Regions from separate parts of the Oceanobacillus sp. FSL K6-0127 genome, predicted to be linked through region 2. Evidence: predicted binding sites of a transcription regulator. Region 2 holds the regulator's gene; each other region holds the start of a gene.

Region 1 (7,944 bases), 940 kb from region 2:
CGGATTGCCATTGATGTTGAACAACGAAATGCTAGTTTAGAACGTTTAGTTCAATTAGAACCAAACATTGTAAAAGTAGATGCTGGATTTTTAGATGATGACCTATTACCGCAGCTATATGGCGATGTCCATCATTCGTTATCGATGCTTTCTCGTAAAATTGGAGCAGCACTCCTGTTTAAGGGAATCACTACATATAGTCAATTAAACTACGCATGGCGTCATGGTGGGCATTATTACCAGGGAAGTTATCTAAAACAGCCACAATCTAATTTTGTCGAAGCAGATTGTTCTCAAGAAAAGATTAAAACAGACTTTCAACGGTTTGTATTATTTGAACGTAAAAAAATGAAAGCCCAGCTTGAATTAACCAATTGGATTAATGAGCAATTTAAAATGATGCTGCCAACTGTAAAATCAGATGATGCTTATGATGATATTATCCTGAAAATTGGTGAGGCATGCACGAACTTTGCTTTTCGTATCTATATTTGTAATGAGGAAGGGATTCAACTGTCATCAAATGCAGAGAAAAATGCTATAGGAGAGTGGGAACTGCATTATGAAGGTAGGAATAAAAACTGGAGCTGGCGCCCGTACTTTTTCGAAAATGTGATGCGTATGAATGTCGAGAAAAAAGGGCTCTTATCTGACTTATACACAGATATTGAAAGAGATGAACGCATTAGAACCTATTCGTTCCCGATTTCAGAAACGTTGTATGTATTTTTAGATATTCCATATGCTTATTTGTATGAACAAGAAGGTTTGCTATAATTAACTGTTTGAAAGTCCAAGAATGAACCATTGTTTGTATACTATGTAAAAAATCCATTTTGCAACAGCTTAGTCAAAGTCAAAATGGATTTTTTTTAATTGGTATATTGGCCGTTTATCCTTATGGTAAAATAGAATTTCTATTTAGACTTAGATAAGATTAATAAATTTCAAGAAAATAAAAAAGCTGATAAAAAATCAGCCTAAGGTAGTATCATATGGGATGATCTTGCATTTTTTAGTGTTGCGTGATCTTTCCTCGGATTTCTCCATTCGGGTATGATTTTGAATGGATGTTGACGTATGCTTTTCCAGCATTCATTAGATCAACTAAGTCTGAGATTGATTTATCTTTGAGTGGTCCAGTAAGATCAGCGGATGTTAGGAACCCCTCTAAAATAGTTTCTTGTTCTTCAAGACTGGCAGCTTCACTGGATAAAAAAGCGACGACAGGTCCATTAATATTTCTGCGTCCGACATGAATATGTGCTTGCGTCATATTGTTAATATTATTGGCAGCAAGTCGATAGCGGATTTCATTCCCATTTCTACTCACATGAAAGAGTGTTGTACCATCAGCATATGTCCGAACTGGTGGTGACTCTTGTGAGCCTGTTAATTCTGCAATATAAAAATAGTCATTATACATCAAAATTACCCTCCATTTATAGTTATCAATAAGCTCCATCCGGATTTGTGAAACGAAGGCATTTACTAAAGGAAGCTCGCGATCCAAAGTATGAGAATTCTTAAAAGCAGGAACTTATTAAAATCCCTTCAACGAATGCCACGTTTTCTAATGTATTCTATTACCAAGAAGCAATTTTGCTTGTACGACTATCCCTATGTAAACGGTTTAGTATAATTTTGGCTAACACCTATAAGGAATAGGTGCGTTTTAAAAAGAGGAATAAAGGGAATATATGGTTCATGGCGTACCTAAAATAAATTTTAATGGGTATGGCATAATAGAGATGAAACTACATAAAAAGGAGCGAAAACATGGCGAATATTATTTTTACCTCACCTAGTAAGTATATTCAAGGGAAGAATGCATTAAAAGATATTGGACAGCATGTTAAGTCAATTGGCAAAAAGCCTTTAATCCTTTCAGATGAAACCGTTTGGAAAATAACAGGCTCCACAATAGAGGAGAGCTTGAAAGCAGATGATTTAGATTTTCATTACGTAGAATTTAATGGAGAAGCTTCATTAAATGAAGTAGAAAGAATTGTAAAAGATGGGAAGAACGAAGCAGTTGATAGCGTCATCGGAGTTGGCGGAGGAAAAACACTTGATACAGCGAAAGCAGTTGCTGATGGTCTGGCAGTGAGTGTTGTGATTGTTCCTACAACAGCATCAACTGATGCACCAACCAGTGCTTTATCTGTTATTTATAGTGATGAAGGTGTGTTCGAGTCCTATAAATTTTATGATAAAAATCCGGAGTTGGTACTCGTAGATACGAAAGTGGTTGCAGGTGCTCCACCACGACTATTTGCTTCTGGAATTGCGGATGCAATGGCAACATGGGTAGAGGCAAGAGCAACAATTAAAAGCAATGGAGATGCAATGGCAGGCGGCAAGACTAGTATTGCCGCACGAGCAATTGCTGAAGCCTGTGAAAAAACATTATTCGCTTATGGACAAGCAGCTTATAAAGCAGTGCAAAAGGGCCTGGTCACGAAGCATGTGGAAGCCGTTGTTGAAGCGAACACATTGCTATCCGGTCTTGGTTTTGAAAGTGGTGGACTAGCAGCTGCACACGCAATTCATAATGGTTTTACCGTACTCGAGGGTGATATTCACCATTTGACACATGGTGAGAAGGTAGCGTATGGAACATTAACGCAGCTCGTGTTAGAATTGCATTCACAAGATGAAATACTTAAATATATTGAATTTTATCGAGCGCTTGGATTACCTACAACATTAAAGGAAATGCATTTAGAAGAAGTATCCTACGAAGATTTGCGAAGAGTTGGAGAAGCAGCTACACAGGAGGGAGAAACAATGGGAAATCTTTCCCAGGATGTTACTCCAGATGATGTTGCTACGGCAATTCTCGCGGTGGATCAATTGAGTAAAACTAAATGAAATAAGAGAGTAAGGCGGTTACCAGCCTTACTCTCTATTACTTTCCTGAGGTTTTGAATCTGTTTCACGTTGTGGCTCGATATCCTGGTTTGGATCATTGTTTTTTTGCTTTTGCTCTAGCGAGTCATCGCTTTGTTTTTCTTTGTCTTGATTGGACATGTTATCACCTCGCTGACAAACTAGGATGTATTTCTATATAGTCCTGTAACCGTTGTAGCTCCATTTCAAACATGATTCGACCGAAACAAATTAAATTAGAATGCCGGAGTTTTTTAAGTCCTTACAAGCAGCTTCAATTTTAACGATTGAATCGGATTCAAGAGTATGCAGGTGAATTCCATTGGTTAGTGCAGATAAGTATGAAGCATCCGTGGACTGGATCTTTTTGATAAACTCGTCAGCTTCCTTTCGGTTGCTGACCCGAATCGAAGCGGTTATGTCACCATATACAGGATGTTCTACAATAACGTCTTTGATCGTTACCCCATGGTCAACAATCAAGTATAGCTCTTCTTGTGTTTGGCTAGCATCATGCTTACAGGCAATTACTTGTTGCTTTTGATTATTTGTATGCTCGTTAAGATAGAGATACCCTTGGCTTGTTGCGATAATCGGTTCGTTTTTCGCCTTTAATATCGACACATCCTGAACAATCACCTGTCTGGATACGTTGGTAAGTTTGGCGAAATCACTGCCACTTATTGGTTGATCCGATTGCTTTAGTTTTTGTATGATGAGCTGCTGTCTTTTTGCTGAAGGCATTTTTTCGTGCTGCATTTTATTGCCCTCCTTAAACATTTCTGTGACATTTAGTCCAATTACGTGTGATTTTGTAAGTAGTACTTGATAATATATTAATTCTATGTAAATATAGATGTCAAGACAGATGACTATTTATCTAGTAGCTGAACCTAGATTTGTCTCTAGAGGATTGCTAGTCTTTCTAGAAGTAAGCGTATTCTAATGTCTTTAATGTGAAAACAATCACAATCAGACTGACAACAAGTGAAGGAGTAACGATTATGAATCCAATCAAACTACGAAAAGCACTCGAAACATTTTTAATCGAAGATATTGGTGATCAAGATTTGACGAGCGATTCTATTTTCCCAAGGGAACAATTGGGAACAGGCTTGTTTATCGTGAAAGAAGCGGGAGTTCTTTCTGGACTCTCTATTATTAAGGAAACCTATCATTTACTGGATTCTGAAGTGGAGGTGGAGCTGCATTTTAATGATGGTGATAAAATTGAAAAACAAACGGTGATTGCAAAAGTTTATGGATCTGTCCGTTCCATACTTTCTGGAGAGCGTGTAATCTTAAATCTTTTGCAGCGTATGAGTGGAATTGCGACGATGACGAACCACTGTGCAGAAGCCTTAAACGATCCATCGATCAGTATTTGTGACACAAGAAAAACAATGCCAGGTCTAAGAATGTTTGATAAATATGCAGTTACTTCTGGCGGAGGGAAGAATCATCGAAATGGATTATATGACGGTGTGATGATTAAAGATAATCATATTTCCTATTGTGGATCAATTACACAAGCGGTTGAAAAAGCACGTGCTGCACTTGGTCATATGATAAAGATTGAAGTGGAAACAGAGAATAAAAGCGAGGTATTGGAAGCCGTAGATGCAGAAGCAGATGTTATCATGTTCGATAATCGCAGTCCAGAGGAAGTAAAAGAATTTGTCGATCTTGTACCCGCTTCTATCGTAACCGAAGCATCTGGTGGAATTACGCTTGCTAATCTAGCAACGTATGCAAATACTGGGGTGCAATACATATCATTAGGTGCATTAACACATTCTGTTCAAGCATTGGATATTAGCTTGCAGGTGAATGAAGGAAGTAAAAAATAAAGCCAGCAACAGGAGGCCGTTTGATGAACAAAACCATCGTTATTGCAATTATTTTTGGGTTTGTTTTCCTAACTGCATGTGAAAAAGATAACGAACAAGAAGCAAAAGGGGCGGTTCAATCGGAAGCGACTTTTCACACAACGATTGTTGGTGGAAGGGTTGGTGGTGCTTGGTCTGTTTTTGCTGAAGGAATCGCAGAATCAATTCGCAGGGAACATGAAGGAGCTATTATTACGGTGGAACCAGGTGGAATCGTGGAAAACCCACTAACTGTCGCTACGGGAACTGTTCCGTATGGGTTATCCTATGCGATGACTTCCTACGCAGCATATAGTGGTGATGAGCCATATGATCAGCCCTATGAAGATATTCGATCTGTAAGTGTTGTGATCCCGGCAAATTACTATCAATTTATAGTTGCTGCGGACGTTTACTATGATTCCTTTGAAGAGATGATTAAGCAAAAAGCTCCAATTCGATTGGCAGTCGATCAAAAGGGAGCAGCGGGTGAAATTATTACCCGCAACATTTTAGAAGCATATGGAATCTCCTATGGTGACATTATTTCTTGGGGAGGATCGATTGATTATTTATCTGGATCGAAAACATTTGAAATGATGGCCGATAATCGGATTGACGCTAGTGGAGATGCGGTGTCAGCGCCTTCAAGCGATATTATCGAAGCGTCAACATTGATGCGTCTGAAAATGCTTGAATTAAATGGAAAGGTGATCGAGCGTGTATCTGAAAAGCTTGGAATGGATGCAGGAACGATTAATGCTACTGCATATCCCTTTTTAGAGGAAGACGTAGCGACCGTTAGCACCCCGGCAATACTTATTGCGCATAAAGATGTTCCGGAAGAAGATGTCTATCAGATGACAAAGGCGATCTATGAAAACTTTGACTATCTTAGAACGGTACACAAGGAATTTAATAGTCTATCAGAAGATAACATGATGAAAGTTGGTAATGTGCCACTGCATCCAGGTGCGGAAAAATTTTTCCGAGAGAAAGGAATGCTTCCATAATATTATTTTGTGTTCTATTGAGGGCGCGCCAGATTGCTTGCTTTAGAAAAGATTACTAGGTTTTGCTTTTTCTCGAAAGGAGTCATTGCGTTGTGAACAGGAAAGCAGTATTAACCAGATGGCTGGTGGAAGGATACAAGCGTAATCTATCCAGCCTCCCAATGAAGCTTTTTATATTTTTTGCATTTGGATTGTCTGTTTACCAAATTTGGTCTGTAATTTTTGGGAATCTTGATCCACTTAATCAAATGGCAATCCATTTAGCATTTATTCTTGCACTTACATTTTTACTTTATGGCTATTCAAAAAAGGAAGCAGTTCGAAGTCATAAGCCTAGCTTGATTGACTATTCCTTTGTTGTGTTGGCAATCAGTGCGGGTATCTATTTCACGTTCCATGCTGAGCGGATTGCAGTTCGAATACCAATTATGAATCCATTAACAGGTTGGGATCTCTTTTTCGGACTTGTGTTTATTGTTTTAACGATTGAGGCAACACGACGTACGATTGGTTTTCCAATTATTGTTCTTGTGTTTATTGGGTTTGCTTATACATTGTGGGGCCATCATTTCGATGGGCTATTTGGTCATCGGGAAATGTCTGCGGTTGAGTTTATTGAAAAGCTCACCTACGGCTTTAATGGACTTTGGGGATCGCCAATTTCTGTAGCGGCTTCATTTGTGTTTATGTTTATGTTGTTTGGTGCGTTCTTGCAAAAATCAGGTGCCGGGGAGTTTTTCTTTCGGATTTCAACAGCTATTGCAGGAAGAACGCGAGGAGGATCTGCAAAGGTAGCAGTTCTTGCTAGTGCATTTTTCGGCTCTATCTCTGGCAGCCCAACAGCAAATGTTGTGACTACGGGTAACTTTACGATTCCGGTTAGTAAAAAATCAGGCTATACACCAGCGGTTGCAGCAGCAGTGGAGGCTGCTGCCTCTACAGGGGGAAGCATTTTGCCTCCGATTATGGGATCATCGGCGTTTTTAATGGCCGCAGTGACACAAATGTCATATGGGTCCATTGTAATTGCAGCATTGATTCCTGGCGTTCTATATTATGTTTCTTTATTTGTGATGGTTCATTTTGAGGCCATGCGCCTTGATTTACCAAGACCTGCCAAGGAAGATATTCCGAAAGTCAGCGAAGTGCTTAAAGAAGGCTGGTTTTATTTTATTCCATTAATTGTACTAGTTGTTCTCTTAGTGCAAGGTTACAGTGCTTCACGTACAGGATTCTATGGCCTCCTTGCAGTAATCATTGTTAGCTGGTTTCGCAAAGAGACACGAATGGGCGTGCGAAAGACTTATGAGGCATTAGTGGATGGCGCAAGGTCCTCAATTCCTGTAACAACAGCCTGTGCCGCCGCAGGTCTTATTATTGCTGGTATTATGACAACTGGTCTTGGTGGAAAGGTAACGAGTATTGTGCTTGGATTAACAGAAGGGATGTTGTTTCCGACATTAATTCTTGTGATGCTGATTTGTATCGTATTAGGGATGGGAATGCCGGTTGCTGCTGCATACATCCTAACAGCGATGCTTGCAGGTCCAGCCTTAATCGAATTAGGGGTGTCAGTGATAGCTGCACATCTCTTCATTGTGTACTTTTCAATTTTTTCAGCAATTACCCCACCTGTTGCTGTTGCCGCATATGCCGCAGCGGGAATTGCCGAGGCAAACCCGAACCGCGTAGGACTAGAGGCTGTCAAACTAGGTATTGTCGGTTTTGTTGTCCCATTCATGTTTGTCTTAGAACCCGCCCTCTTAATGGACGGAAGTTTTGTAGAAGTATTACTGGCACTCTTGACTGCTGTTATTGGTGTCACGGCTCTAGCAGGAGGGGTGATTGGCTGGTTAAAAACACGGACGAATGTTTTGGAGCGGATTCTATTAGTTGTGAGCGGTGCGCTATCTATGTATGCTAATCTATGGACGAGCACACTTGGTATCGTAATTATTATTTTAGTCTATGTTTCACAGAATAAAAGAAAAGAAGAAATGCCTGTTAGAGCTACTGAACTTCGATCTTAGTCAGCTTTATCGAATGAGGTGTTATCAAGGTAATATTGTAGCTTGATAATGCCTCGTTTTGTATGTTATGAAGTAGGAGAACGAGAGCTGCCAAGACTTCAGGTAGTTCAAGAACACTGAATCAACCTACGCGCAAGCCTT
Region 2 (7,944 bases):
ATTTCTTCTTCAATCTGTGCAATATCTAGTTCCTGATGTTCAATCATTTCTTCAAGTTCTGAGATACGACGCTGGACTTTCCTTTTTTCACTTTGCAGCTGCTTGCCTTCCTTATAGCTTAGCTTTTTTGGTTCAGAGTTGGATGTTGTTTCCTTTTCCTGTTTTAGCCTTTCGATTTCTGCCTCTTCTTCTTTCTTCTCCAAATAATAATCATAGTCCCCAAGATAGATCGTAATTCCATCTCGTTCCATTTCAGCAACCTGATCAGCTATTTTATTAATAAAATAGCGGTCATGTGATACGAAAAGGATGGTTCCAGGAAAATCAATCAAAGCTGCTTCCAGCACTTCTTTACTATCGATGTCCAAATGGTTTGTAGGCTCATCCATAATAAGGAAATTTGCTTGCTGCATTTTAAGCTTAGCAAGGGCTAGTCTTGCCTTTTCTCCACCACTTAATGTATGGACCTGCTTTAATACATCATCTCCAGAAAAAAGAAAGTTTCCTAAAACCGTGCGGATATCTTTTTCATTTATGGTGGGGTAATCATCCCATAATTCTTGAAGAATCGTCTTAGTAGAATTAAGATCAGCCTGTTCTTGATCATAGTAGCCAATTTGTACATTTGTACCAAGCTGGATGTTTCCTTTTTCTGTCTGCAGTCTACCTAAGATGGCCTTAAGTAATGTAGTTTTCCCTACACCATTCGGACCAACAAGTGCGATACGGTCACCGCGATTTATATCCAGTCGTATGTTGGAAAAAATAGGGTCCACTTCTTTTTCATAACGTAAGCTAAGCTCTTCAACTTTTAATACATCATTTCCACTTCTGCGATTAATTTGAAAGGAGAAGGAAGCGGATGACTCATCACCTAGTGGCCGATCAAGACGCTCCATTTTTTCAAGCTGCTTCCGCCTGCTTTGTGCTCGTTTTGTAGTCGAAGCACGTACAATATTCCGCTGGATAAAGTCTTCCATTTTTTTAATTTCAGTTTGCTGCTTTTCAAATTCCTTTAATTCCTGTTCATAATTTAGTGCTTTTTGCTCCAAATACTTGCTGTACGAACCATGGTATTTTCGCGTTTTATGCCGTGAAATTTCATATACAATGGAAACTGTTTTATCAAGAAAGTACCGATCGTGTGAAACGATGACAATGGCGCCTGGATAACTAACGAGATAGTTTTCCAACCATGACAATGTATCAATATCAAGATGGTTGGTCGGTTCATCAAGAATAAGCAGCTGTGGTTTTTGAAGCAGCAATTTACCCAGGGCAAGTCGTGTTTTTTGTCCACCACTAAGTTCTGCGATTGGAGTATCATAATCAAAGGACTCAAAATTTAACCCACTAAGTACAGCTCTAATATCAGATTCATACGTATAGCCCCCATCAGTCTGATATGCTAGTTGAAGTTTGTCATATTCTTTAAGGACTTTGTCATATTCTTCTCCAGATAATTCGCTGGCTTTCTCCATCTCTTTCTCTAATGCTCGAAGTTGCTTTTCCAATGATTTTAAATGGGAAAATACCTCTAGCATTTCATCCCAAATGGTTTTCCCTGATTCTAACGTCATATGCTGGGATAAATAACCGAATGTAAGATCCTTCGGTTGAAAAAATTCCCCTTCATCATACGATAATTCTTGTGCCATAATTTTAAGTAATGTTGACTTACCTGCACCGTTTCTGCCGACAATAGCTATACGGTCTTTATCTTTAATTTCAATTTTAATATTTGATAAAATCTCTTCAGCACCGAAGGATTTGGAAATTCCGTTTAGTTGCATTAATATCATCTTTTTCACCCCATCATGTACAGTGTATCTTATAGTTATTTAACGAGGCAACTGAATTGTGAAAAATATCACGACTTATTTGACGTTTTCTGTTAAAATAGAAGGAAAGAACTTATCATATACAACTATTGGATTGAAAAGAGGAAGATTGATGGAACAGAATAAAATTCCACAAGCTACTGCCAAGCGGCTGCCTTTATATTATCGTTTTCTTAACAATTTAAATCAGCAAGGGAAGAAGCGAGTTTCCTCAAAGGAGCTGAGTGATGCAGTAAAAGTGGATTCTGCAACAATTCGAAGAGACTTTTCTTATTTTGGCGCATTGGGAAAAAAGGGATACGGCTATAATGTAGAGTATTTATTAGGATTTTTCCGAAGTACGTTGGATCAGCATGAGGTTACAGAGGTTGCATTAATCGGAGTTGGGAACTTAGGTACAGCCTTCCTTCATTATAACTTTATGAAGAACAATAATATCCGGATTACTACGGCATTTGATGCAGATACAGAAAAGGTTGGCACGGATATTGGCGGGGTACCCGTTTATGATATTCGTGATTTAGAGGAAAAGTTAGAAGACATTAAAGTCGCTATCCTAACTGTTCCAGCTGTTGAAGCACAAGTGATCGCCGATAAGCTTGTAGAAAAAGGGATTTCAGGGATTCTTAACTTTACTCCTGCAAGGATTAGTGTACCGAAGCATATTCGGGTCCACCATATTGATCTTGCTGTTGAATTGCAGGCCCTTGTCTATTTCCTAAAGCATTATTCGTTAGATAATCCAGAGTAGATATTACTCATTGTAAATTTTTGTTTATTTACAAGGCTATTGATATTAGGTCAAAAGCCTTGTTTTTTTATGGTTGGATTTGGATGTCCTTATATTGGTAAATACCATAATTTATTTGCATCAATTCCATAAAATCTCCGTTTTAAACAACCACTGGAAACAAGCTGATAAATATTAACTAGATAAATGGAACTAATATTTTTCTGAAAATTATTGGTTCTTAAGACATCTATCCATTTACTGATTATTACGTTAATCTGTATTGGGAATATATTAAGAAAGAGGAGGAATTTATTCGTGAACGTGAAAAAGGTTTTAGGTATTATGTTTGTTTTATTTATTAGTTTGTTCATTGTTGCATGTTCAAATGAAAGTGACAATGAGAGTGAAGGGACTAACGATGCTGAAGCAACTGAAGAAACAAATGATGCGGAAGCAAACGAGAAAAACGGGTCTGAAGAAGCAGAAGAAAATGTAGTTCCAGAAGATGAGGCATTATTTGCAGTACTTGAAGCAAACTTAGAAGCATTAACAGAAAATGACTTGGATGCTTACATGGAAACCATACATAGTGAATCTCCTTTATATGACTCAACACGTACGACAATCGATCAATTATCTGTGTATACATTAGATATGGAATTATTTGATTTAGTTGTAGAAGAAAAATCAGAAGAAGAAGCAACAATCTCTTATAAACAGACGACAATGAAAGTCGATGGTCCTGATTTTATGAATAATGAAACACACGGGGTTCATGTCTTGCGACCAGATGATGGTGCATGGAAAATTTATAGTTCCGAAGAACCAAGCGAAATAATTCCTCTTGATGAGAATGGGGAAGTTATCGAAGAGACTGCTGCTGATGCAGCGGCAGAAGGTGTTTACATTGACACAATTACGAGCTTAGAAATTCCGTTTGATGAAGGAAAGTGGGAGCTTGAGAACTATGAGGAAGGAGACGGTGAAGCAACCGCTGAATTTCTTTTAGTTGATGAGGATCAAACGAATTTCACAGAGCTGTTTACGATTCATTATTATCCAGATGGTGATGAATTGTTAGGTGCTGAAGGCTTTATCGAAATGATGGAAATGAATTTAACAGAAATGACTACAGGTGAGCTTGAATTTAATTCTGCGGAAGAAGGATTTTTTGATTTTTCATTAACAGAAGATGATATTCAGCTCGATCAGGAAGAAGTAGCAAGGGTATTTGCGAAAGACAATGATTTGTATGTTGTTCGCTACACAACGTTTGAAAAATCAATCGAAGATAAAGATGAATGGATAGATAAGTTGAAGTCTATCCAATAAAAATAAAAGAAGGCTGTTTCAGTATTAATCTAGAAACAGCCTTCTTTTTTATTAAGAAGATCTATATAGTATCTATTTAATGCTTCTTCTTTTTCAATCGAAAATACTTATTAAGCAATCGAACTGCAACTCCAAAGGCAAGCGTTGCTACAGCAGCAAAAATGAGCGTGGTGGGATTCCAGATTGTTTGCCCTTTGCTTTGGACGGCAACGTAAATAAAAATCATTGCCATTATGAAGTAAATGAACGCTTTAACTAACAAAGAATGAATCATTCATTAACCTCCAATAAGGATCATTTGCAATTGCTCAACCTGACGTTGCATTTGCTCAAGTTGTCGCTGCATTTCTTCTGGATCCATCGATAATTGCCCGACAACAACTAATGTGTTCATTGCTGCATGAACGATAATCGGAACGAGAATTCGTTTTGTCTTTACATAAAGAAACGCAAATACAAACCCCATCGAAGCATAAATTAGGATATGTTCCATCCCTTCATGAATAAAACCGAAGATAAGGGCGGAGACCAAACCTGCGAAGAAGAAATTCATGCGCTTATAGAGACTGCCGAAGATAATTTTTCGGAAAATGATTTCTTCCAATATTGGGGCAATCACTGCAGGAATAATAATAAATAATGGGGCTGCACGAGCTATATCCATGATACCTTGAGTGTTCTCTGATCCAGGTGAAATCCCTAGTATATTCATTTCAATTGCTACTGCAATTCCTTGTGCAAAGAAAGCCATGAATACACCGAGGATTGACCAGAGTATCATTGAGCTCATCGGTGCTGCATTGCGTGTATCTCTCATCTGCATATCGGGCTTCATAATCCACAAAATAATAAGAAGTCCGAGAATAAAGCTAAAAATGGACCAGTAAATCACACCTTGTACTGGGATATAATGATGCTTTGCAAGCAGAGCAACGGGAAATGCAGAAAGCTGCATCAGTATATAAGTTAAAATGACATACCAATATCTACGTGCCAAATAAAACGACTCCTTTTGCTTTGTATAGTTTAGTATATGTATTACATATTCCATCTATTGATCATCATAAAAGATATTTTATCATATTATACAGGCTGTTAATATTATGAGCCCCTTTACATAAAATTTTACTAGAAATTAAATAAAATTATAGACACATTACTTGCATTTTTTTATGGGATTAATTATTATGAATATAGAAATTAGCACTCATTCATTGAGAGTGCTAATAAATCTAATACGTTAAAGAATTGAGGAGGCATTCTACATGATTAAACCACTAGGAGATCGTGTTGTTATCGAACTTGTTGAGCAAGAAGAAACAACTGCAAGCGGTATCGTACTACCAGACTCTGCAAAGGAAAAACCACAGGAAGGTCGCGTAGTAGCAGTAGGATCTGGCCGTGTAACTGAAAATGGGGAAAAAGTGGCACTTGAAGTTGCAGAAGGGGACCGCATTATATTCTCTAAATTTGCTGGTACTGAAGTGAAATATGAAGGTACAGAATACTTAATTCTTCGTGAAAATGACATTTTAGCTGTAGTAAGCTAATCGTAACACAAAACCAACACATACATGAACGACGACAAATAAATTTTTCGAATGATTATTTTAAAGGAGGAATTTTAAGTGGCTAAAGATATTAAGTTCAATGAAGAAGCACGTGGAGCAATGCTGCGCGGTGTAGATGTATTAGCAAATGCTGTAAAAGTAACGTTGGGACCAAAAGGACGTAACGTTGTTTTAGATAAAAAATTCGGCTCACCTCTAATTACAAATGATGGGGTAACCATTGCGAAAGAAATCGAATTGGAAGATGCTTTTGAAAACATGGGAGCACAGCTTGTATCTGAAGTTGCATCGAAAACAAATGATGTAGCTGGTGACGGTACAACTACTGCAACAGTTCTTGCACAAGCAATGATTCACGAAGGTTTGAAAAACGTTACAGCTGGTGCAAACCCTGTAGGTATCCGCCGCGGTATTGAGAAAGCTGTAGCAACTGCTGTTGAAGAATTAAAAGCAATTTCTCAACCGGTTGAAAGCAAAGACTCTATCGCACAAATCGCAGCTATCTCAGCATCTGATGATGAAGTTGGTAACTTAATTGCTGAAGCGATGGAACGTGTTGGCAATGATGGCGTTATTACAATTGAAGAATCAAAAGGCTTCAACACAGAATTAGAGGTTGTTGAAGGGATGCAATTTGATCGTGGATATTCTTCACCATACATGGTTACTGACCAAGATAAAATGGAAGCAGTATTAGAAGATCCATACATTCTTATTACAGATAAGAAAATTGGTAATATCCAAGAAGTATTACCAGTATTAGAGCAAGTTGTTCAACAAGGAAAGCCATTATTATTAATCGCTGAAGATGTTGAAGGGGAAGCTCTTGCAACATTAGTTGTAAACAAACTTCGCGGAACGTTCAACGCTGTAGCTGTTAAAGCTCCAGGATTCGGTGACCGTCGTAAAGCAATGCTAGAAGATATCGCTATCCTAACTGGTGGAGAAGTGATTACTGAAGATCTTGGATTGGATCTTAAGTCTGCTACTATCGAACAATTAGGACGTGCTTCGAAAGTTGTTGTAACAAAAGAAAACACTACAGTTGTTGAGGGTGCTGGCAACCCAGAAGCAATCTCTGGCCGTGTTGCACAAATCCGTGCACAAGCAGAAGAAACAACTTCTGAATTTGATAAAGAAAAATTACAAGAGCGTCTTGCTAAATTATCTGGTGGTGTGGCAGTAGTTAAAGTTGGTGCTGCAACAGAAACAGAATTAAAAGAGCGCAAACTACGTATCGAGGATGCATTGAACTCTACACGTGCTGCAGTTGAAGAAGGCTTCGTATCCGGTGGTGGTACTGCCCTAATCAACGTTTACAACAAAGTAAGTGAACTAAACCTAGAAGGCGATGAAGCAACTGGTGTGAAAATCGTACTTCGCGCAATCGAAGAGCCAGTTCGTCAAATTGCACAAAACGCTGGTTTAGAAGGTTCTATCATCGTAGAACGCTTGAAAAACGAAAAAGTTGGCGTAGGATATAACGCAGCAACAAACGAATGGGTAAACATGGTTGAAGCTGGAATCGTTGACCCAACAAAAGTAACACGTTCTGCACTACAAAACGCAGCATCTGTAGCAGCAATGCTATTAACAACTGAAGCTGTTGTAGCTGATAAGCCTGAAGAAGGCGGTGCACCTGCAATGCCTGATATGGGCGGCATGGGTGGAATGGGCGGCATGATGTAACAAACCACCCTTAAATGTTGATTTATCAACGTTTGGGATGCTGTTGCGAACCCCGTCAAACTAAAAAGTAACATAAAGGTAACATTTATTATAAATTTAAGTTTAAAAGGGCGTTTTCGTATAAAGTTCTCACTTATGCGGAAGCGTCCTTTTTTATTTTTTCCATTTTTATGTGAAGATCGTTCTTCTTTTTAATCCATTCAATATTGATGTTTCGCTACCCATATTATATTTTGGTCAATGATTTATATCCTAGGTTGCCTTATAAATACTCTGTAACAAGTTTTTCTTAAATTCCTCACCATATTTGGCCAAAAAATCCCCCCGAAAATTAGAGGTGAAAATCTAATTTTCGGGGGAGGCAGCATTTCTTACTGCACCGTTTTATATTACACGCTCTTAGTCTTCTCATTTTTTCTGATCGGTCTTTGTTTCATTTGCTTCATTCTTTGCATCACCAAAGGTGTCCTGAACCTCACCTTTCACTTTATCCTTTTTGCCGCTTGCCTGGATTTTCTTATTATCTGTTAGGTTACCAACTTGATCTTTCATTTCACCTTTAGCTTTATTTGCTTTACCTTTTATTTTGTCAGCATTTCCGTTACTCATTTTGTTTTCACCTCTCTTTTATCATTTATTTCCTGTTATAAACCCACATTAAACATTCTTGTTCTGTTTAGTACTATTTTTTCTGTTTCCGTGGCTTGTTTTTCCTTACATTATTGACCCATGCTCGATCCTCATCCATCATTTTCTTAGCGGCATATATGGTCAGAAA
Region 3 (7,944 bases), 490 kb from region 2:
AATACTGCTAAAACAAGCACCATTATGGCTGCTGGATGAACCAACCTCGTCCATCGATGCATTAACAGAGGAACAGCTATATAAACGGCTATTTGAAGTAGCTGAAAATGATACAGTCGTTTTAATTAGTCACCGTTTAACAGGGCTTGAGAAAATGGATCAAATTATTGTCATGGATCAAGGGGAAATTGCAGAAGCTGGCACCTTTGAAGAATTGATGAAAAGTAAAGGTTATTTTTATCAAATGAAGAAAATCGAACAAAGTGTCTTTTTGGCAGATCTGTAAAAAGAAAAAGAAGCTGACGGAGAAGATTAGTCCTCGTCAGCTTCTTTTGTTACAGGTTTATCCTTACCGGCTCCCCAAAATGCAACCGCAATCGCAATTAGAATAATGAGAATGGGAGCGACAAAGATTAGAAAATCATGAAACATTTAGCTCACTCCTTCTTATTCTTGATTCCTTGTACATAATTTTTATCGAACAGAAATAGCCGTAATAATAAATACAAGGAGGGAAGCAATAAGGCTAGGCCAAGAATAAACACGAATACTAATGAAATTGCCATCGCCGTATTAGTGAACCCTTCATAAATGGTAAGATGCGGGTAAAGCAAGTACGGATAATGGGAAACTCCATACGCGAAAAATGCCAGTGCAAATTGACCGACAAGCAGCCAGAATGCCATACCGTAGTTTCTTCTTTTCCAGATGAGCCATACTGTTGCAAACCATAATACAAAGGAAAGTGCAAACATCCACCACAAATCCATAATCCGTTCAAAGTGGGCTTCATTGTGAGAGCTTAATTCATAAACAATGCCACTAGCAGTAATAATCAATGGTAAAGCCCACCCAAGTGCGTATTTCCGCATCAAATCAGTTGCTTTTGTATCACCAGTTTTATATGCGTACCACGTAAGGAAGACAGCGGATATATATAAAACAGCAACAATGCTTAATGCCACAATAGACCAGGTTAATGGGCTAGTAAATAGAGCTGCGTAATCAAGCACTGGGTTATCGTTCACGATGGATACGAACCCACCCTCAGAGATGGTTAAGACAATCGACAATGAAGCTGGAATTAACAGTCCGGAAGCTCCATACATAAAGGCATATCCTTTATGACCTCGTGCTCCATACGATTCAAACGCATAATAAGAGCCTCGGATTGCCAGCAATACTAGCGCAATACTTCCTGGAATCAGTAAAATTGTTCCGAAGTAATATGCCGATTGTGGAAAGAACCCAACAATCCCAACGAAAAAGAAAACAAAAAATACATTCGTTACTTCCCAGACAGGAGATAGATAACGCTGAATAATTTTAGATAAAATATGTTGCTTACCAGTTATAATGCTTTGGGCGTTAAAAAACCCTGCACCATAGTCGATCGAGCCGACAATGACATATCCAAATAAAAATAACCAGAGTACGGAAATTCCTAGAACTTCTAAACTCATTCAGAATCACCACCTTGCTGTTTGGCGATCGCCTTTTCAATCGGATCGTTTTTAAACATTCGTCTTAGCACGACAACCGTACCAACACCTAAAACGAAATATAATCCTACGAAAAGGATAAACATATGGCCAACATAATCACTTGATGTTGCTGCTTGATCAACCGTCATGATTCCTCTGAGTATCCAAGGTTGACGACCAACTTCCGCCATCCACCAGCCAGCTTCAATTCCTAAGAATGACAATGGCCCACCAAGGACAATAAGTGATCGGTACCATGCTGTCTTAACGAAAGACCAGCCTCGTTTTGCTCCAACCCAATAGACGAATGAGAGAGCCAGCATGAACATACCGATTGTAACCATTAAATCAAAATAATAATGGATAATTAACGGTGGCTGTTCTTCTGCTGGAAATTGATCTAATCCAATTACTTCTGCATTTGGATAACCATGCGCAAGAATACTTAATCCAAATGGAATTTGCAGCGCGTAATTCACTTCCTGATTTTCATCAAGCATTCCATAAAGAATGAGTGGTGCAGCTTCCTCAGTTTCAAAATGCCATTCAGCTGCAGCTAGTTTCTCAGGCTGATATTCTGCCAAGTACTTTCCAGACAGGTCTCCAATTAACACAGTTGCAATGGAAAAGATAAGTCCGATTTTCATCGTCATAAACAAAGCTTTTTTGTGGTATTCATGTTTCGAACCTTTAAGCAATCTGAATGCAGCAATGGCTGCCAGCATAAATGCAACGGTCATATAAGCAGTAGCAAGTACGTGGGACACTTTCGTCGGCATTGCTGCAGTAAACATTGCTGCAATCGGATTTGCATTTACAAGTTGTCCATTCATAATGTCAAAACCTGCTGGGGCATTCATAAAGGCGTTGACAATCGTAATGAAGACAGCAGACATACCACCTCCAAGTGCAACCGGGATCAATAATAGTAAGTGTTTACGAGGGTTATCAAAACGATCCCATGTATACAAATAAATCCCTAAGAATATTGCTTCAAAGAAGAAAGCAAAAACTTCCATAAATAATGGCAATGCGATGATATTACCAGCAAGCTCCATAAAGTTAGGCCACAATAGTGATAATTGTAAACCAATTGCAGTTCCTGTCACGACACCTACGGCAACCGTCACGACAAACCCTTTTGCCCATCGTCTAGCCATCAGCATATAGTGCATATCGTTCTTCTTGATTCCAACCCATTGTGCAATCATGATCATGAGGGGCACCCCTACACCGATGGTTGCATAGATAATGTGAAACGAAAGGGTTAAAAGGGTTAATAATCTACTGGCAAATACCGGATCATCAAATAACAACGCAGATCCTCCTCCTTAATTTCACAAATAAACCACCTAAGATTAGGCTCTACTTAGATATGTAAAGGCACATCTAAGTTCATTCTAACGTGTTGACGTACCTAATTGGATATTAGATATGACAATATTTCAAACGGGAAATGAATTAATTGTGAACTCTTTAACAATCTTATAATAAATCGAGAAAATGACAACCAATATGTATTTTCCCCAAAAAAATCGTTGTTAATCTATATTTAATTGGAAAGGTATTTCTTGAAAAAGAGGACCATTTCTATGGAAAGCGTTTACTAGAGGGATTAGATAGATATGTTAAAATAAAAAGAGGATGATCTAATCAAATTAAAAATAACGAATAAAGGAAAGGGGATTAAAAATGGATGTCAAATATCCAATAGGGAAATTACAGGTTCCTGAAAAAGTAACATTAGAAAATACACATGAATGGCTAAAAGAAATTGAAACTTACACGATCCGTTTAAGGAAAGCTGTTGACTCATTAAGTAATGAGGAACTCAGCAGACAATATCGTGATGGCAGCTGGACAGTTCGTCAGCTTGTTCATCATATTGCAGATTCCCAGTTGAATATGTATCAACGTTTGAAGCTTGCTTTAACAGATGAAAATCCCACAGTACCAAATTTTGATCAAGACAAGTGGGCTATTCAACCGGATACAAAACTTCCTATAGAAAGTTCCATTAAAATGCTAGAAGGCATAAATGAACGCATCGTATCTTTAGGGAATAATTTAACTGAAGAGCAATTAAATCTGGCGTTTACTCACCAAAAAAACGGTAAAATCACGGTTGCAACAAAAGTTGCAAAATTAGCTTGGCACGAAGAGCACCACTTAGCCCATATAAAAATCGCTTTAGCAGAATAATACATTATATATGGAATTGGCTTATCGAGCTACGATAAGCCAATTCTTTAAAAGTGGGCTTAATTTTTTATTCATCCAGTAGAATCTTCTAGCTGTCTTTTTTTAGTATTATCGAGCAACACGTCCTTTACTTTCATAATAACCTTCATCAAATTAAAAATTACCAATAAAAAGAACTGAATATTTTACCTATTGACAACGGGATTTTTTCTCGCCATAATAGAAATCAATATATTGAACGTTAATAAAGGACTAGTATGCGGTACTTGCTATGAAAGAGAGCGGAATTTAGAAGCTGAAAGATTCCGTCATAGACAACCTGCAGAACCTACCTTTAGAGTCCCATGCCAATACATGGGCGCATTTCCAGCGTTATGGATGAAGTGGAATGTGCATACATTCAAGTAATGGTGGTACCGCGGAAGAGAGCTCTTTCGTCCTTATAATATAGGGCGATTGGGCTTTTTTGTGTACATAAGGAAATACGTTTAATGGAGGTAATCGAAATGCGTAAGCAACGAATCGTAGTCAAAATTGGCAGTAGCTCCCTAACAAATGATAAGGGTGAAATCGATCAGCAAAAACTAAATGATCATATTCACGCGCTGGCTGCGCTTCGAGAAGCAAACCATGAAGTTATTCTTGTATCTTCAGGTGCTGTTGCAGCTGGCTTTAGAAGGCTTGGTTATTCATCAAGACCCGTCACCTTAAAAGGAAAGCAGGCTGCTGCTGCTGTTGGGCAAAGCTTATTGATTCAAACTTATATGGAAAAATTCAGTGTCTATGGAATAACGGCGGCACAGCTACTATTAACGCGGGATGATTTTTCAAATCGAGAACGTTACCGGAATGCTTATGCAACCATGACAGAGCTGCTGGAAAGAGGTATTCTTCCAATCATAAATGAAAATGATACTGTGTCAATTGAAGAATTGACATTCGGTGATAATGATATGTTATCAGCTTTAGTTAGTGGGTTTATCCATGCGGATCAGCTCATTATTTTAACAGATATTAATGGAATCTATAGTGGGAATCCAAGAACGAATTCTTCGGCGGTAAAATATGATTTCCTGGATGAGATTCCAAATGAAATGATCGAAGCTGCAGGAACGAGCGGTTCAAAAGTTGGAACAGGTGGCATGAAATCGAAGCTAATGGCCGCTAAAACGGCAACAATGATAGGTGTTCCTGTCTTTATCGGTCATGGAAATGGCCATGATAAACTCCTTCAAGTGTTGCAAGGAAGCGGAGATGGTACGTATATTGCCGGTCATGCTAAGGAGCACATAAATACACGGAAACAATGGATAGCAATTCACTCCGAATCAATGGGTAAGCTTTATGTTGATAAAGGGGCAGAAGAAGCAATATCCCATCACGGTAGTAGTCTGCTTTCAGCTGGAGTACTAAGAATAAGCGGGACATTTGAAAAGGGTGATGTCGTCCAGGTTTATGGAATACATGAATTACTTGGCAAGGGAGAAATATGCTGTTCGTCCGTTGAATTACAAAAGGCAATTGAAGATCATATGGAAAATGAACGCATCACGCCATCTATAGAAGCCATCCACCGTGATGGCTGGGTGAGTGTACAAAAAATTGGGGAGGAACTGTCATGAGTGAAGTTATTCAAAAAGGGAAGGTTGCTAAGAAAACAAGTTATTTGATGACTGGAGTTACAACAAAAGAGAAAAACGAAGCATTAGCTTTGATAGCAGAGCAATTAATAATGGATCAGGAAATGATTCTTATTGAGAATAAAATAGATTTAGCAACAGGAAAAGAAAAGGGTCTGTCGGAATCTGTATTAGACCGGATTATGCTGAATCAAGAGCGTATTGAAGGAATTGCTGCTGCAATCCATCAAGTAATTGACCTCCATGATCCGATCGGTGAAATCTTAGAAACGATCAACAAGGAAAACGGACTCAACATAGAGAAAAAGCGAGTACCTATTGGAGTCATAGGTATCATTTATGAAGCTAGACCGAATGTGACAGTAGATGCCGCAACACTTACGTTAAAAACTGGTAATGCAGTTATTTTGCGAGGGAGCTCATCAGCTAAACATTCGAATATTGCATTAGTCAGATCAATTCATCGTGCGTTGGAGAATAGTGCTCTTCCAAAGAATGCTGTCCAATTAATTGAGGATACAAGCAGAGAAACAGCAGGAGAGTTGTTTCGTTTGAATGATTACTTGGATGTATTAATTCCTAGAGGCGGAAAAAACCTGATCGATACGGTTGTGCGTGAAGCTACAGTTCCAGTAATTGAAACAGGCGCTGGAAATTGTCATATCTTTATTGATAGGACAGCTGAGAAAGAAATGGCAGAGCAAATTGTACTGAATGCAAAGCTGCAGCGTCCCTCTGTGTGTAATGCGATCGAGTCTCTATTAATCGATGCTAATTGGTTCAATCAACATGGTAGTGACCTAATGAAAAAACTAGAGGATAACGGTGTACAAATTTATGCTGACGAGCTTGTTCGAAAAGTTATTCCAACTGCTATCGAAGCAACAGAGGAAGATTGGTCGAGCGAATACCTTGGACTTTCCATTAGTATTAAGGTAGTGGATTCGGTTGAGGAAGCAATCGGGCATATTAATCAATATGGAACGAGACATTCAGAGTCGATCATTACGGAGAACACTGCACATGCCGAAATGTTCCTGCAGCATGTCGATGCAGCGGCCGTTTACCATAATGCCTCAACCCGATTTACCGATGGATTTGAATTTGGATATGGAGCCGAAATTGGAATCAGTACACAAAAGTTACATGCTAGGGGTCCGATGGGACTTGCGGCATTAACATCAAGTAAGTTTCAAATTAAAGGTAGTGGTCAAATTAGAAATTAACACTGTCCATGTAAAGGGGCTGTTCCGTGCTGGAGCAGCCCTTCCTATTACTCGAATTATTGAATGGATGAAGAATGCTGTTTGAATTGGATTATCCAGCGCTTTCTTCTGACAATTATAAGGACGATGAACGGTTGGTATTTCATTTTGTAAAGGCTGAATAATTTCTTCCTTAAATCGCTCGTAGTGAACATTGCCACCAGGCTCAGACATCCGTTTTTCTGTTTTCATTTCAAAGGGAAGGAAAAGTCATCCATATGAAAAAGGGTACAATCGAACTTTGAGGCAAGTTGTTTTCCTAATGTCGTTTTTCCGCTTCCGCATCGTCCATCAATGGCATTGATTTTGGTTTATCTGTATGATCTAATTTTTCGAGTGTGCTATATAGTGTTGAATAGATTGCCTTGTATTCACTGGTCGGCAACTCATTTCAACTCCTTATATATGTGCTATTCCTTGGTTACAGCTCTCAAATCTCCTACGATAATATCAATTTCACTTGAGCTTATACCATCATACCCTTTAATAACCTCTCCCTCAGGATTAACAAGAAAGAATCTAGTCCCATGCATGACTTGATTATCTCCTTCTAGTGGTTCTTTGACCAAATTTTTAAAGGATTTGATTGATAATTCTTTGATTGTTTGAAAGTCATATCCAGTTAAAAATGACCAGTTTCCAAAATCTGCCTGATAACGCTCGCCATATTCCTTCAGAACCTCTGGTGTGTCATAATCGGGATCAACTGAAAAAGATACAAGCTGGACATCGAGGTTTTCGTCCTTCATTCTGGATTGCAACTCAGCCATATTTGCTGTCATTGGAAGACAAACAGTCGTACAATTCGTAAAAATAAAATCGGCTATCCACCATTGACCTTCCAAGTCTTTAAGGCCTAAGCTCTCATTATCTTGTGTTGTGAATTGAAAATCATCTACTTTTTCCGACATGTTTGTTTCAATAGCTTCTGAACTACAGCCGATAAGAATGAAAGCTAATAGTATATGTAGCAGGAGTATTTTCTTCATTTGAATGTCCCCTTTTATTTATGCTTCTTTTCGAACGATCAATCTATTATGTATGTAGCGCTATATAACATTATATCACGAATTAAGTGTTGGCGATTCAGTGAAACCATTGTGAACGATTTCTCGCTGGAGAATCAAAGAATTTGAAAATTTCAGAGGCATAACAGCCAAGTTTGATTTTATAGTAGCTGGTTAGTATTCTTAAAATAATGTGTTTTATGAAGAATGTTATAGTGGAGAAACAGTATATAAGGAAATTTCAAAAGGAGCGGGGAAAATGCGGAAGTCATCAGAGAAACAAAACATCCGCCCAAGAATAAGGATTAAGCTAAAAGCAAAAATGATTGCATTAATAAGTATCTTA
Region 4 (7,944 bases), 1.5 Mb from region 2:
TGAAAAAATTGTTTAAGAAACGATTCCATATATTGATGGCGTTCTTTCGCCATTTCTCTGGCTGATTCTGTATGCATTAAATCTTTTAACGTCAAAAGCTTATCATAGAAATGCTGAATGGATGTTGATTTACTGTTTGGGTGATACATTAGTTGCTGATTAGCACCCCCAAACGCAAACGTTCTCGCAATGCCAATTGCCCCAATCGCATCCAGTCGGTCCGCATCTTGAACAATTCTTCCTTCTAAAGTGTCTGGAACAGCAATTCCCTTACTAAAAGAAATTCCAGAAATAATATGATTAATTTCATTAATTTGGATTTTATTTAAAGAAATATCACATAAAAAAGTGTTCATTTCCTCTATAGCTTCATTTGGATTATGGAAGAGCTTCCTATCGCCAACATCATGCAACCAAGCAGCCGCTTCACAAAGAAAAACATTAGCCTGCTCCACTTCAGCAATCTTTCTAGAGATACGTGCAACACGTTCCATATGGAAATAATCATGACCTGATTCGTCAGCTTGAAACAATGTGAATACATAATCTCGAATGTGCTTAATTTGTACTTCTTTTTCCATTATGATAATCCCATAATTTTCCCGTTTGCATCTATATCCATGTGTAAGGCGGCAGGTGTCTTAGGTAATCCTGGCATTGTCATGAGATCACCTGTTAGAACAACTATAAATCCAGCTCCAATAGAAGCTTTTAACTCGCGAATAGAAATTGTAAAACCGCTCGGTCGGCCTAATAATGTTGGGTCATCTGATAAAGAATATTGTGTTTTGGCCATACAGACTGGCAGATTGCCCCATCCTTGTTTTTCAAAGAAAACAATTTGTTTCTTTGCCTTTAGTGATAATTCAATATCATCAGCACCATATACCGTCTGTGCTATTTTTCTTATCTTCGTTTCTAACGTATCATTAGCATTGTAAGTTCGAGTAAACTTGGTTTCAGACGTCATTGTTTTCGTCATAACTTTCCTAGCTAGCTCAATACCGCCAGCTCCGCCTTTAGCCCATACATCTGCTAATGCTACATCGATTCCTCTGGATTGGCACCAAGATTCGATAAAATCTGTTTCAGCACTTGTATCAGTTGGGAATTTATTAATGGCAATTACATATGGGAGCCCAAATCGTTCAATGGTATCAATATGTTTATTTAAGTTTTCCATACCCGCTTTCAACGCCTCGATGTTTTCTGTATTCAAATTCTCCTTTGTTACGCCGCCGTGCATTTTTAATGCTCTGACAGTAGCTACAATAACAATTGCATCAGGATGAAAATTACCTGCTTGCGTTTTTATATTCAGGAATTTTTCAGCACCTAAATCCGCTCCAAAGCCAGCTTCAGTTATAACATAATCACCTAATTTTGCAGCGGTTTTTGTAGCGATTATACTATTACAACCATGTGCAATATTGGCAAAAGGACCACCGTGGATGACAGCTGCCGTATTTTCGATTGTTTGTACGAGATTTGGCTTGAATGCATCCTTTAAAAGTAATGTTAAAGCTCCTTCTACTTCAAGATCTTTCACTGTAACTGGATGATCATCATATGTATAGCCAATAACAATTTTTGAAAGTCTTGTTTTCAAATCTTCCATGTTATCTGCTAGACATAAAATGGCCATTATTTCTGAGGCGGCTGTTATTGTATAGCCATCCTCTCTCGGTACACCTTGGGAAGAACCTCCTAGACCAACAACTACCTGTCTCAGCGCTCGATCATTCATATCAACAACCCGTTTCCACTCCACTTTTCTCGGATCAATATGTAACTTATTATCGCGGTGAATATGATTGTCGATTACGGCAGATAACAAGTTATTTGCACTCGTGATTGCATGGATATCCCCGGTAAAATGAAGATTAATTTCTTCCATCGGTAATACTTGGGAATAACCTCCTCCAGCGGCTCCTCCCTTCAATCCCATCACAGGACCAAGCGATGGTTCACGCAAGGCGATAACAGCCTTTTCTCCTAACTGATTTAACGCTTGCCCTAAGCCAACTGTTACGGTTGACTTTCCTTCTCCTGCAGGTGTGGGATTAATGGAGGTTACGAGAATTATTTTTCCGTTTGGCTTGTCTTTCCATTTTTCTAATAATTTATCGGAAAGCTTTGCTTTTGTATAACCATAAGGTTCGTAGTGATCCGTGGTTAAATCGAGCATTTTCGCAATTTCGGTTATGGGTTTTAATTTTGCCTGTTGGGCGATTTCTATATCTGTTTTCATATCGATGCTCCTTTTCATAGTTCTATAATATAGTTTAACCCTTTCCATTGCTTTTTTCATTAACAAATGGATAAATGTAAAGATTTGATAAATGCAGAATTTAAGTGTTAATTTCTTGACGAGTTGTTCCAAATAAGCTATATTAGGGGCAAGCAAAGAAGATGTACGGAATCATTGACGAAAAGGCAGCTTCTATAGAAGTGGATGCAATATGATCCTACACTTCTATAGAACCTGCCTTTTTTAATATATTCTGAGTCTATACTTTGTATTAACACGCATTTCACGTGGGAATTTGGGAGGAATAAGACATGGAAAACGGAGTAGTAAAATGGTTCAATGCTGAAAAAGGCTATGGATTTATCCAATTGGAAGAAGGTAATGATGTATTCGTCCATTACTCAGCAATCCAAGAGGAAGGCTTCAAGTCTTTAGAAGAAGGGCAAGAAGTTACTTTTGAAATTGTTGAAGGCGAACGCGGTCCACAAGCCGCAAATGTTGTAAAAAAATAAGCAAAACACATAGAAGTGAAAGCAGTGATTATTCACTGCTTTTTTATTGCCAGAAAATACGGATTAATAACGTTAACGAAATTACAAAAAGCCTAATTTTTCTTTATTAAAAATGAGAAATTGGGCTTTTAGTTACTCCTTTTTGGGAAACTTTAAACAAGCAAACACTGTCTGACACAATCGATCAGGTGAAAAATTACATTATTCGTCACCCTTAATACTCTCAATAATTCTGGCAACCTTAAATTCGAATATCTATTATCGGAACGAGGTCAAGTATATCTGAAGCATCAGAACCAATTAGAAAAACGCTATTCTTTCTTGCATATACAATAGTAAATCAAGTTCATAGGTTAGATTACAAACTATCTCTTACTATTAAATGTGATCATCAGGAGCTTTGTCTGCTACAACATTTAGAATGATGTTATGCTCAAGAAGTGCCTTTAGTGCACAAAGGACCATCGTGTATCCTCCCATTGATCCAATAGCATAGTTTACCATATCATCTCCATTGCCTGTAAACCCTGAGTTTGTAATTGAGACAAATGTTTCGTTTTCTGTTCGGGGAGTAAATATCCACTCAGTTTTAGTGCTGTCTGAGGATTCAATCCGAATTATTTTGTTTTGCTCGATTTCTTTTACAAAAAGGTCATCAGAAACGCCGTACATCTCCCATTCCCACTTTATATGCTTCCCCTCTTCTAATCTCCCACTGCTTTTGGTAAACCAAAATTTTGTAGTTATTTCCGGATTGATAAAAGCTTCAAATACTTCTTCAACCGGTCTGCGAATAAGCATTTCTGATTTTATAACCGGTATATGATTCAGTGTTATCATTTTAATTTCTCCTTTCATCATTTAAAATCAATTCCTCATAAGTCTCTTTAACTAACACTTCTACATCTTTCATTGCTTCAAACATTTCGATCCAAGCTTTTTTTGAGGTATATACCTCTTTCCTCTTAGAATGTACTTTATGTTTTATAGTTACATCTGAACTATTTTTGAGGGGGTAATCACAAGAGTTACATAATCTTGCATCAGGTAGGTCGTCCACTGCTGTATTTTTCAGGTTTATCCATTGTTGTATCGAAGATTATATGGGGTATGTCAGGTCGGAATTATTGTTTGTTTCTGCTACACGTTTAATCCATTCTAATTTTCTATCTCAATCCGCTGCTATATTTCCCATCCGCTTCGCTGCACTCGATAGTTGTTCCGGACACACTTTGTATCGAACTTCCCGCCCAACACGTTTGGAGGTAACTAATCCAGCATTATCCATAACTGCAAGGTGTTTAACAACTGCTTGACGAGATACAGTTACCTTAGTCGCAAATGTTGTTGCTGTTACTTGTCCTATAATTGCAATGTGGTCAAGCAGCTCACGGCGAGTTGGGTCTGCTAACGCAATTAGAACCTTTTCAAAATTTTTATTGTCTGCAGACGGCATATTACTGATCAGCAAGTTTTCGCACCGTTTCCAATTGATAAATCCATCCCTTGACATTTTCTTTAAAAAATTTATGTTTTTCTTCCTCAGAAACGGCAAGGCTGGAAAATCCACTTTCTACTACACTAAGCCAAGTACCCCCATCCTTTTCTTTCAGCATAAACTCAACGAGTGTAGAGTTATCTTCTCCTGGCTCTTCACCGGGAAATGAACTTGCCCACCGACATGAAAGGTAGTTAGGTGAATCTTCTTGTTCAATTAATACCGTGAATTTACCATACTTCGTATCCGCTACAATACGTGACCCGTTTACTTGTACCCTGTCTGGTCCTGGTGCATCACCCACCCACCATGCTGGTTGGCTTATCAACTCCCATACCGTTTGAACAGATGCATTAATAAAGATCTCTCGTTCAATACGATCATTATTCATTACCACTCCTCCTAACTTTAGGACGTGCAACCATAGGTTAGCACATATTTCTACTATGTCCAACTTTATAATTGCACTTAAATTTAGCGGTTGGCGATCACTTGGAGTGGTCGCTTTAGTCTTTATTATTAAATTGCCCTTATAGAGCGAACGGGCGGATAGTTTACTTCTTCGCATTTCTTCTAATCTAAAAAACCATACAGTAGTCCCGTTTATTGTCAAGATAAATAGGTATTTATTCATACTTATTTCACATACTTTTTATACTTAAAAGTTAGTAAAGTCCTAAGATATATAGTTACTAGCGTAATTGAACAAATTGTGAAACGTTAATTATTTCACTAATTTATGTTTCCACTTTGTGTATGATGAAAATATAAGTAACCGATAACATGATGGGAGGATGATATGCAGTGAAACAGAATGGGAAAACTTACACGAATCATGAGAAAGAGCCAAATTTAAAAGGTACATTATTATCGGTGGGAGCCTTAGGTTTATTTATTGTCATTAGTTGGACTGTTGTTTTTGCAATTTTCCTTTCAAGATAAGAAAGGAGATTAAAAAGGAGTGAGAAAAGATGCATTTCCATAAGTTTGAAAAAATATGGCTTACATTTGGTATCGGAGCATTAGTACTATTTTTGGTTATTCTTGGTTACGGAGCTTTTTATCTTGGTACTCACCCTCAAAGCCATGGTGTGACAATTGACCCTCAAAATGTAGAGGCCCATGAGGCTTTTAAGCCTGAAAATTTAGGGCTGACAAAAGTGGATGAAGACCGTTATATTGTCAATGTCGTTGCAAGTGCATTCCATTATGACTTTGGTGTTGATGCAGATGGCAATGCAATAAATCATATTGAAATCCCTAAAGGTGCAACTGTACTATTTCAAGTTGTAACAAAGGATGTAATTCATGGTTTTAATATTGCTGGGACAAATGTAAATATGATGGTTGAACCTGGTTATATCAGTAGTATGGAGGTTGAAATGAATCAAGCAGGTGAATTTACCTTACTCTGTAATGAGTACTGTGGTATTGGTCACCATATGATGTATACAACCGTGGAGGTGTATCAATAATGGCGCTTCGAAATGTCGTATTACCTAATGAAGATCCTAGACAATTGCTTGCAATTCCAAAACAAGAAGCAAAACTTTATATGTCTTTTATGTATGTAGCTTTTATATCTTTATTTATTGGTGGTTTAATGGGTTTGTTGCAAGTACTAGTTCGGTCGGGAAGTTTCACACTTCCATTTGGTATTGGTTACTATCAAATTTTAACAGTACATGGCGTTATCCTAGCACTTGTACTAACAACATTTTTTATTATCGGCTTTCAGTTTACGTTAATGAGTAAAACGGTTGGAATGTCAGTTAAACAACGTAAGGTATCATGGCTTGCCTTTTGGATTATGACGATTGGAACACTGGTTACAGCCGTAACTATTTTATTAGGCAAAGCGAGTGTACTCTATACGTTTTATGCACCATTAAAAGCCCATCCAGCCTTTTATATCGGTTTAGCTTTAGTCATCGTTGGTACTTGGGTTGCTGCCTTTGTAAATTGGCGCCAGCTCTACTTATGGAAGAAAGGTCATCCTGGAGAAAAATCTCCCTTACTAGCATTTATGGTAACGATTAATATGATTATGTGGTTTATTGCTTCATTGGGTGTTGCTGCAGCGGTACTAGTACAATTTATTCCATGGTCTCTTGGTTATGCGGAAACAATTAATGTTCTCGTTAGTCGAACATTATTCTGGTATTTCGGTCATCCATTAGTATATTTTTGGCTATTGCCTGCTTACATGGCGTGGTATGCGATTATCCCCAAGATTATTGGCGGAAAACTGTTTAGTGATTCTTTAGCCAGATTATCATTTGTGCTATTTCTGTTTTTTTCCATACCTGTTGGATTTCACCATCAGCTAACAGAACCAGGGATTGACCCTACATGGAAATTTATCCAGGTAGTTTTAACATTTATGGTTATCATTCCTAGTTTAATGACAGCATTTTCTTTATTTGCTACTTTTGAAATTACAGGCCGACGCAAAGGATATGGAGGTTTGTTTGGTTGGTTTAAGCATCTACCGTGGAAAGATGTTCGCTTCTTTGCTCCATTTGTTGGTATGCTAGCTTTTATTCCTGGGGGCGCAGGTGGAATAATAAATGCTTCTCATCAAGTGAACACGCTTGTCCATAATACGATTTGGGTTACGGGGCACTTTCATCTTACTGTTGCCACCACAGTTATTTTAACGTTTTTCGGCATTACGTATTGGCTTATCCCGCATTTAACAGGTAGGAAGCTTACAAAATCCGTTAATCGTTTAGGTATTTTTCAAACGATTGTCTGGGGAGTCGGTATGCTAATCATGTCCGGAGCCATGCATATCCAAGGTCTGCTAGGTGGACCGAGACGTTCTGCATATTCGGATTATGGCGGAACTGAACAAGCTGTCTCGTGGGGTGCTTATCAAATGGCACAAGCGATTGGAGGCACCATTCTTTTTGTCGGGATTATTCTCATGGTATATATTTTCATCAAGCTGACCTTTTTCTCACCAAAAGGAGTGGAAGAATTCCCAGTTGCAGAGGAAGAAGAAAATGCTGAGCCGACACCAAAGTGGATGGAAAACTGGAAGCTATGGATTGCCATCACGATAGCTTTAATACTTTTTGCATACACCATTCCGTTTGTAGATATTATACAGAATTCACCACCCGGATCAGTACCGTTCGACTGGCCAATTGGTAATTCCTAAAATAAAATGGAAGAAACAGCGATAACAGCTGCTTCTTCCATTTTATTTACTCATAATTTTCCACCAAAATATTGATAATAATTCGTTTGGATAAATCCGTTGAATAGTTTTCTTTTCTTTGTTGCCTGTGCACCATAATGTTTTTCAAATGCTTCAAAGGCAGTAATGATATAAACGCTCCAGGACGGATGGTTTTTCATTATATTTCCTAAATCTCGATACATCTCTGCAACAATGTCCTGGTCCCCAATACGCTGACCATATGGTGGGTTGCTAATAATATATCCATTCTCCTGGCGTAAAGTTAAATCACTTACTTGCATCTGCTTCCAGGTTATCAGATCTCCTAGCCCTGCTTCGATTGCATTGTCATTAGCAATTTGGATCATTTTATGGTCTATGTCTGAGCCTGTAATCATTAGCTTTTGGTCATAGTTTGCCTTGTCTTCTGCTTCTTCAAAAGCATCATCCCACAGCTTTCTTCTTACAAGCGTCCAATCCTCTGAAGCAAACTCCC

The links. The regulator Rex, encoded in region 2, represses fermentation and respiration genes when NADH is low (regulators of the CRP and FNR family bind a similar motif). The targets are predictions, from matches to a motif close to TTGTGAAATATTTCACAA.
Region 1: nadC (carboxylating nicotinate-nucleotide diphosphorylase) is a predicted target of Rex. The motif match lies at 3,847-3,864, and genes of this name have one in related genera.
Region 3: MHH64_RS09110 (cytochrome ubiquinol oxidase subunit I) is a predicted target of Rex. The motif match lies at 2,950-2,967, and genes of this name have one in related genera.
Region 4: MHH64_RS13975 (cytochrome c oxidase subunit 2A) is a predicted target of Rex. The motif match lies at 4,979-4,996, and genes of this name have one in related genera.

Annotation. Positions count from the first base shown of each region.
Region 1 is NZ_CP150287.1:2,241,351-2,249,294, forward strand. Features, by position in the region: gene MHH64_RS11260 (EAL-associated domain-containing protein) at 1-777, shown strand, start outside; gene MHH64_RS11265 (CHRD domain-containing protein) at 1,016-1,426, opposite strand; gene MHH64_RS11270 (glycerol dehydrogenase) at 1,780-2,874, shown strand; gene MHH64_RS11275 (hypothetical protein) at 2,902-3,033, opposite strand; gene MHH64_RS11280 (transcription repressor NadR) at 3,124-3,651, opposite strand; gene nadC (carboxylating nicotinate-nucleotide diphosphorylase) at 3,897-4,742, shown strand; gene MHH64_RS11290 (TAXI family TRAP transporter solute-binding subunit) at 4,766-5,773, shown strand; gene MHH64_RS11295 (TRAP transporter permease) at 5,866-7,803, shown strand.
Region 2 is NZ_CP150287.1:1,305,714-1,313,657, forward strand. Features, by position in the region: gene MHH64_RS06555 (ABC-F family ATP-binding cassette domain-containing protein) at 1-1,802, opposite strand, end outside; gene MHH64_RS06560 (redox-sensing transcriptional repressor Rex) at 1,954-2,592, shown strand; gene MHH64_RS06565 (hypothetical protein) at 2,890-3,906, shown strand; gene MHH64_RS06570 (YdiK family protein) at 3,983-4,180, opposite strand; gene MHH64_RS06575 (CPBP family intramembrane glutamic endopeptidase) at 4,184-4,903, opposite strand; gene groES (co-chaperone GroES) at 5,172-5,456, shown strand; gene groL (chaperonin GroEL) at 5,535-7,166, shown strand; gene MHH64_RS06590 (CsbD family protein) at 7,575-7,775, opposite strand; gene MHH64_RS06595 (BCCT family transporter) at 7,849-7,944, opposite strand, start outside.
Region 3 is NZ_CP150287.1:1,795,863-1,803,806, forward strand. Features, by position in the region: gene cydC (thiol reductant ABC exporter subunit CydC) at 1-286, shown strand, start outside; gene MHH64_RS09105 (cytochrome d ubiquinol oxidase subunit II) at 438-1,463, opposite strand; gene MHH64_RS09110 (cytochrome ubiquinol oxidase subunit I) at 1,460-2,800, opposite strand; gene MHH64_RS09115 (YfiT family bacillithiol transferase) at 3,177-3,686, shown strand; gene proB (glutamate 5-kinase) at 4,193-5,308, shown strand; gene MHH64_RS09125 (glutamate-5-semialdehyde dehydrogenase) at 5,305-6,552, shown strand; gene MHH64_RS09130 (hypothetical protein) at 6,851-6,976, opposite strand; gene MHH64_RS09135 (SCO family protein) at 7,002-7,580, opposite strand; gene MHH64_RS09140 (sensor histidine kinase) at 7,858-7,944, shown strand, end outside.
Region 4 is NZ_CP150287.1:2,810,006-2,817,949, forward strand. Features, by position in the region: gene MHH64_RS13945 (HD domain-containing protein) at 1-581, opposite strand, end outside; gene MHH64_RS13950 (formate--tetrahydrofolate ligase) at 581-2,251, opposite strand; gene MHH64_RS13955 (cold-shock protein) at 2,563-2,763, shown strand; gene MHH64_RS13960 (SRPBCC family protein) at 3,142-3,603, opposite strand; gene MHH64_RS13965 (helix-turn-helix transcriptional regulator) at 3,935-4,234, opposite strand; gene MHH64_RS13970 (SRPBCC domain-containing protein) at 4,221-4,652, opposite strand; gene MHH64_RS13975 (cytochrome c oxidase subunit 2A) at 5,066-5,203, shown strand; gene MHH64_RS13980 (cytochrome c oxidase subunit II) at 5,233-5,736, shown strand; gene MHH64_RS13985 (b(o/a)3-type cytochrome-c oxidase subunit 1) at 5,817-7,427, shown strand; gene MHH64_RS13990 (class I SAM-dependent RNA methyltransferase) at 7,478-7,944, opposite strand, start outside.